Regions from separate parts of the Sporolactobacillus sp. KGMB 08714 genome, predicted to be linked through region 1. Evidence: a T-box and tRNA genes for the amino acid it is inferred to sense, from the RefSeq annotation. Region 1 holds a T-box; the other holds one or more tRNA genes.
What was found. A T-box is a leader RNA that pairs with one kind of tRNA and senses whether it is charged. The one in region 1 lies ahead of pheS (phenylalanine--tRNA ligase subunit alpha), so its partner is inferred to be a tRNA-Phe.

Region 1 (3,412 bases):
ATATCCTCCGGGGTCAGCGCCCGTTCCTGGCCGTCAAGCGTTTGGATCGTTTCATTCCGGCCGGCAAAACGGACCAGCACCCGGTTTGATCCGAAAGCATCGAAGTCAAACGTATGCAGCGGCTGTCCGTACTCAAGCATCACATAGTTGGAAACATCGACAACGTTGCTGATCGGCCGAATGCCCGCAGCCATCAAACGGAGCTGCATCCAGCGCGGTGAAGGAGCAAGCTCGATATTCTCGATCAGCCGTGCGCCATAATAAGGCACTTTTTGCGCCGCCTCCACACTCAGACTGATCCTGTCGGCCGCGGCCTGATCGCTTTCACTCGGATTCGGCCTTTGGATGTGAAGCGGGCGGTCAAAGATGGCGGCCGCTTCATGAGCGACTCCGATCATGTTCATACAGTGGGCACTGTTAATCAGAATATCCAGATCAAGTATCGCATCATCCAGATTCAGATATGGCAACGCGTCGGCACCGACGGGAACATCGTCGTCGAACACATAGATGCCGTCCGCGTATTCTTTCGGCACCAACTCCTTGTCGACCCCCAGTTCATCGAGCGCGCAGATCATCCCGTCGGATTCTTCGCCGCGGAACCTCGACTGCCTGATTTTCACATTGCCGCCGATCCGTGCGCCCCCCGTCGCAACAGGCACTTTCTGGCCGGCTGCGACATTCGGCGCGCCGCAGACGATCTGGACGGTCTCCTTACCGAGATCCACGCGGCAAAGATGAAGGTGATCCGACTTCGGATGCGGTTCACACGACAGCACTTTGCCGATCACAATGCCGCTCAGCCCCTTTCCGGGATAGGTCAGATGCTCGACTTCAATCCCCGTATTCGTAATCCTGTCCGCCAGCTCTTCAGGCGTCACGCCGTCCAGATCCACGTAATCCTGCAGCCATTTATATGAAACCAACATATTTTGAGCCTCCTCCTTATGCCCGTTTAAATTGTCTCAGAAAGCGGAGATCATCCGTGTAAAAATGGCGGATGTCCTCAATGCCGTATTTCAGCATCGCAATCCGTTCCGGCCCCATACCGAAAGCGAACCCGGTATAAACCGACGGATCGAATCCGGACATCCTGAGTACGTTCGGATGCACCATGCCGGCACCGAGAATTTCAATCCAGCCGGTTCCCTTGCAGACGGAGCAGCCGCGGCCCCCGCATCTGAAACAAGAGATATCCATTTCAACGGATGGTTCAGTGAAAGGAAAAAAGCTCGGCCGCAGCCGGATTTCGCGTTCGGCACCGAACACATGCTTGGCAAAGACGGTCAGCACCCCTTTCAGATCGCTGAGCCTGACATTTTTATCGACATAGAGCCCTTCAATCTGCATAAACTGATGCGAGTGCGTGGCATCATCATTATCGCGGCGGTATACTTTTCCGGGACAGATAATTTTAACGGGTCCCTTCCCTTTATGAGCCTCCAACGTACGCGCCTGCATCGGCGAAGTATGGGTCCGCAGCAGAACTTCATCCGTGATATAGAAAGAGTCCTGCATATCACGGGCCGGATGATCTTTCGGAAGATTCAGCGCTTCAAAATTATAATAATCCTCTTCCACCTCAGGGCCTTCGGCAATTGAAAATCCGAGGCCGATAAAAAGGTCTTCCACCTCACGGATGACGGACGCCAGCAGATGGTGTCCCCCCACCCGAATCTTTCTTCCCGGCAAGGTTACATCAATTCTCTCGCTTTCCAGCCGCGCCTCCAGCACTTTTGCCTCGATTTCGGCCTTTTTTCCCTCAATCCGTGTGCCGATCGCTTTCCTTACGTCATTTGCCAGCTGACCGATGACCGGACGTTCCTCTTTTGCCAGCCTGCCCATGCCCTTCAGCACTTCTGTAATCGGACCCTTTTTCCCGAGATAACGGACATGAATGTCCTGAAGCTGCTTCAGGCTGTTCGCCGATCCGATATTCTTCAATGCGGCGTCTCGCAGTTCGAGCAACTTTTCCTGCAGCATTTTTTCTCCACCCCTTGTTTTTTGGAAAATAAAAGCTCCGCCCCTGTAAAGGGACGAAGCATCGCGGTACCACCCTCGTTGACAGCGATTGAAACTCGCTGTCCACTCAAAAATCTGAATAACGGCGGATTGGACCGGTCCATTCTTAACTAACAATCAATGTTCAAATGGCAGCTCGGGAGTGAATTCGTTCCGTCCGTCCCATCGGCGCGCTTTCAGTCCATGGCGTGCCTTCCCTTTATGGCGGTACGGAAGTACTGCTCTCCGTCTCGGCTTTTCATGATTAAGAAAGGGCCTGACAAGACCCCTTCAATGGATTCTTTATTAGTATAGGCATTTTATGCGCCGTGTGCAAGCCCTTCCGTCTGCAGCCAGTAAAGAAGAATGCCCGCAGCAACCGCGACATTCATCGATTCCGCACGCCCGGCCATCGGAATTTTCACTTCTTTATCCATTTCCGCCAGCAGTTCGGGAGAGGCGCCGTTACCCTCATTGCCGACTACAAGGCCGAAATAAGGGCCGTCCGCGGCGATGCCTGTCATATCCTTTCCCTGCAGCGACGAGCCGTAGAGCGGAATGCCCGATTTCTTCATCTCTGCCGTAACGGCAAACAGATCGCGATGGATAACGGGAAGATGGAAATGCGATCCTTGCGCCGAGCGCAGTGTTTTTGCATTGTAACCGTCGACACAGCCTTCACCGAGAAATACCGCATCGAGACCGAACGCGTCCGCGGTTCGGATCAGCGTGCCGAGATTCCCCGGATCCTGTACACCGTCGACGAGCAGATAATGACCCTTCCGGATAGAAAGAGCCGGCGGAATCATCCGGCAAATGCCGATGACTCCCTGCGGCGTTTCCGTCTGTGACAATTCGGTAAAAATTTTATGCGTGACCTGATAAACTTCGATATCCTCTATCGGCCAGTCCGGAGGCAAATGAAATCCTTCATCCATGATGATGGCCGTCAGTCGATCATACGCTGTAAAAAGAGCTTCCTGCAGCAAGTGAGGACCTTCAAGCAGGTACATTCCTTCCTTTTCCCGCCATTTTCTCATCTGAAGCTTCTTCCAGCTTTTAACTTTTTCATTTTGCAGCGATACCATACGTCTCAAAGAAAAGACTCCTTTTAGTAAGGAAATTTTTCTGTCTGTGATGATTCCGTCCCTACATAAATTCATGTGTTTAATCCATACTATACCATATTGCCTGTATAAAATGCTTAAAGAAAGGAGCCCGATTCATTATGGATCTGGATATCCGCCGCGCGGTGCTGCACAATTTATCCGGCGACAACAAAGAACAGCTCCAGGAGACGATCGTCGACGCCATCCGGAACGGTGAGGAAAAAATGCTGCCGGGACTCGGCGTCCTGATGGAAGTGATCTGGAACAAATCCGATGCCGCGTTCCGCGATCAGATGCTCACC
Region 2 (3,412 bases), on a different contig from region 1:
ATTCCCGCCGCGTCGGCGGACTGACCGATCTGTCGCTGAATTGTATCGATGTACTGACCGGCCTTGAAACGGTAAAAATCTGCAAAGCCTACGAATACCAGGGCCGGGTGATCGAAGAATTTCCGGCAAGCCTGAATATATTGGCACAGTGCCGCCCGATTTATGAAGAGATGCCCGGCTGGACGGAAGACATTACGCAGGCGGATTCACTTTCGGACCTGCCGCAGAATGCCCGTCACTACATGGAGCGCATCTCACAGCTCTCCGGAGTCCCGCTTTCCCTGTTCTCGGTCGGTCCCGACCGCAGACAAACAATTGAAGTGCGCAGTGTCTTTGCCTGACTGACAGAATGGGAATACTGCAAGTCGGCCCAAATGGCGCAATCCGATCGAGTGACTGACAACAAAAGCGGTTTTACCGAATTAAAAATCTTTTGCTGAGGACAGCGCTGTGGCGCAGCAGCGCCGGAAGCGCCTAAATCCGATAGAAATAAAGTAAAAGGCCAAAAAATAGGGAATGGATAGACTTTTTCGTCATGCTGATTCAGGCGGATTCCTTCTAAATCCCGAATTTAATTTCGGTGCGGGTTTCCGGCGAATCGAAGCGGGATTGGCCTGATTCAGAGCGGCATCTTGGTTTTTTGGCGCAGCCGCTTTTTTTCAGTTTAACTTTTTAATCGTTTGGTTTGATCCTTTCGCGGCTTGGTTTACTGCCTAAATTTGATCGGATTGCTGCACACGATCTGTCAACCGGAAGCCGTTTTTTTCTTACCGCTTATTAGAGAGCGGGAGAGAACACTTTTTGTCGTGAAACCTCAGATTGAATCATTGAACGACTGGATGAGCAGACAACTGTTTTCACATGGCCATTTCAATGAAAGCATGCTGTTTGTATTGTTCCGATCCAACAACTTTATTTATGTTTATCTTATAAGCCGGCCCGGAGGCAGTCATTCTGTTTCCGGGCCGATTTTTTACGTGCAGATCGGCCGGCGGCGCCATAGATATGGGTTGCCGGACGATCGGACAGGGCCATTTCATCAATGAAAATTTTGATCAATAAGCCTAAATGGGTTCACGCAGTATGATTTATTGAAAAATAGTTGCTATTTCCATTCATCGATGGTACAATATTGTTTGTGCCGCGAAAAGGCTGTACCATTGACGAGCTTATTCATCATAAGCAGCGTCGGAAGAACTGAAAATTATCGCGGGGTGGAGCAGTCTGGTAGCTCGTCGGGCTCATAACCCGAAGGCCGCAGGTTCAAATCCTGCCCCCGCAACCAATGGATCCGTGGTGTAGTGGTTAACATGCCTGCCTGTCACGCAGGAGATCGGCGGTTCAAGTCCGCTCGGATCCGCCATTACATATGGCTCGGTAGCTCAGTCGGTAGAGCAGAGGACTGAAAATCCTTGTGTCGGTGGTTCGATTCCGCCTCGAGCCATGCTTTTTGAATACGGAACGTTAAACACGGCTTGTTACATACAGTAAATTTAATAAGCCAAACGGCAAACCTCTGGACGAAAGGGATCCAGAGGTTTTGTGTGCTGCCCGGGTATTTATGACAGAGTGATTCTTCTTATGTTAAAATGAGATGAAACTTGATCTTTTGTCAAGTATTCGGTCCCGCTTTCCGGCCGCGCCTTGAGAAGGCCGGAAAACGGCTGCAGGCCGTTCGGGAAGGCGGAAAGGCCGACGCCCACATTTTATTCATTTTAACGAATGTGGGCATAAAAAAGAAAGATTTGCGAGGGGGCTGCCTCATATGGAGAGCAAAATTCTAGTTGTAGACGATGAACAGCCGATAGCGGATATATTGCAATTCAATCTGGAAAAGGAAGGTTATGAGGTTGTATGTGCCTATGACGGTGAAGAGGCTTTGAAAAAAGTGGAGGAAGAAAATCCGGATATGGTTCTGCTTGACGTGATGCTGCCGGTCAAAGACGGAATGGAAGTCTGCCGGGAAATCCGCAAGACGCACAATATGCCGATTATCATGCTGACGGCCAAAGATTCGGAAATCGACAAAGTGCTCGGGCTGGAAATGGGCGCGGACGATTATGTGACCAAGCCGTTCAGCAACAGGGAGCTGATCGCAAGAGTCAAGGCAAATCTCCGCCGTCACAAGCAGGAGGTGCCGGAAGATGAAAAAGGCAAGGAGAATGATATTGAGATCGGCGATCTGGTGATTCATCTGGATGCCTATGTCGTCACCAAGCGCGGGAAAATGATTGAACTGACGCATCGCGAATTTGAGCTGCTTCACTACCTCGCCGATCACATCGGCCAGGTGATGACCAGAGAAAACCTGCTGCAGACGGTCTGGGGCTATGATTATTTCGGCGATGTCCGGACCGTCGATGTCACTGTACGCCGACTGCGCGAGAAAATTGAGGACAATCCGAGCAGACCTGCCTGGCTGATTACACGGCGCGGAGTCGGCTATTACCTGAAAGTGCCTAATCAGGAGTCGGCGGAATGAAGAAAGTCGGTTTTTTTAAATCGATTCAGTTTAAGATCATCATCATTTACACACTGCTCATTCTGCTTGCCATGCAGCTGATCGGCGTTTTCTTCACCGATCGGCTGAAAACCTATTCGCTGGACAATTTTGAAAATTCCCTGATCAGCCAGAGTAAAATCATGGCCTATAATATCGGCGAAGCGATCCGGGAGGCAAGGGATTCGAACAGCAGCAATCCGAATAATGTGGCCAAGCAGGTCAAAAACCAGTTTTCCGGAGTGGACAGCGGCATCCGCGAAATGGAAGTTATTGATGACAATGGCGTGATCATCGCGGCGGACGACAAACATTCGAACGTGATCGGAGAGCGAACGACCAATGAATTAATCATGCGCGATGTTTTATCATCGAACGAAGCCAATCGATACCGACGGACAGATCGGAATACCGGGGAGAGGGTCGATATCGTAACGACACCGATCCGGGTGAACAATCAGAAATACGGCGTCCTCTATGTGGAAAAATCATTTGAAGGCGTCTACGCGCAGCTGCGGACGATCAATCAGATACTTGCCACTGCGACGATCTTCTCTCTCCTTGTCACGGCGGTGCTGGCCTTTTTTCTGGCACGGACCATTACCAAGCCGCTGGTACAGATGCAGCGGCAGGTACTCGCAGTGTCACAGGGAAATTTCTCGAGGAAGGTGGAGATGGTCGAAAGGGATGAAATCGGACAGCTGGCCGCGTCTTTTAATAATATGACAAAGAAATTAAGGGATGCGATTGCTACAACCGAGTCCGAACGGCGCAAACTGAAATCTGTTCTGACTTACATGACGGACGGAGTCATTGCGACGGATCGGAAGGGAAATGTGATTCTGATGAATAACCGGGCGGAAGAACTGCTCGATGTTTACCGTCATGATGTCACCGGAAATTCGCTGCTTG

Region 2: it encodes a tRNA-Phe, which carries the amino acid that the T-box ahead of pheS (phenylalanine--tRNA ligase subunit alpha) is inferred to sense. The anticodon was not compared.

The regions. Positions count from the first base shown of each region.
Region 1 is NZ_JAUUBW010000056.1:97,279-100,690, forward strand. Features, by position in the region: gene pheT (phenylalanine--tRNA ligase subunit beta) at 1-929, opposite strand, end outside; gene pheS (phenylalanine--tRNA ligase subunit alpha) at 946-1,980, opposite strand; T-box leader at 2,030-2,263, opposite strand; gene Q6A92_RS17815 (TrmH family RNA methyltransferase) at 2,322-3,089, opposite strand; gene sspI (small acid-soluble spore protein SspI) at 3,230-3,412, shown strand, end outside.
Region 2 is NZ_JAUUBW010000002.1:63,367-66,778, forward strand. Features, by position in the region: gene Q6A92_RS01825 (adenylosuccinate synthase) at 1-341, shown strand, start outside; tRNA gene Q6A92_RS01830 (tRNA-Met) at 1,209-1,285, shown strand; tRNA gene Q6A92_RS01835 (tRNA-Asp) at 1,288-1,363, shown strand; tRNA gene Q6A92_RS01840 (tRNA-Phe) at 1,372-1,444, shown strand; gene yycF (response regulator YycF) at 1,766-2,482, shown strand; gene walK (cell wall metabolism sensor histidine kinase WalK) at 2,479-3,412, shown strand, end outside.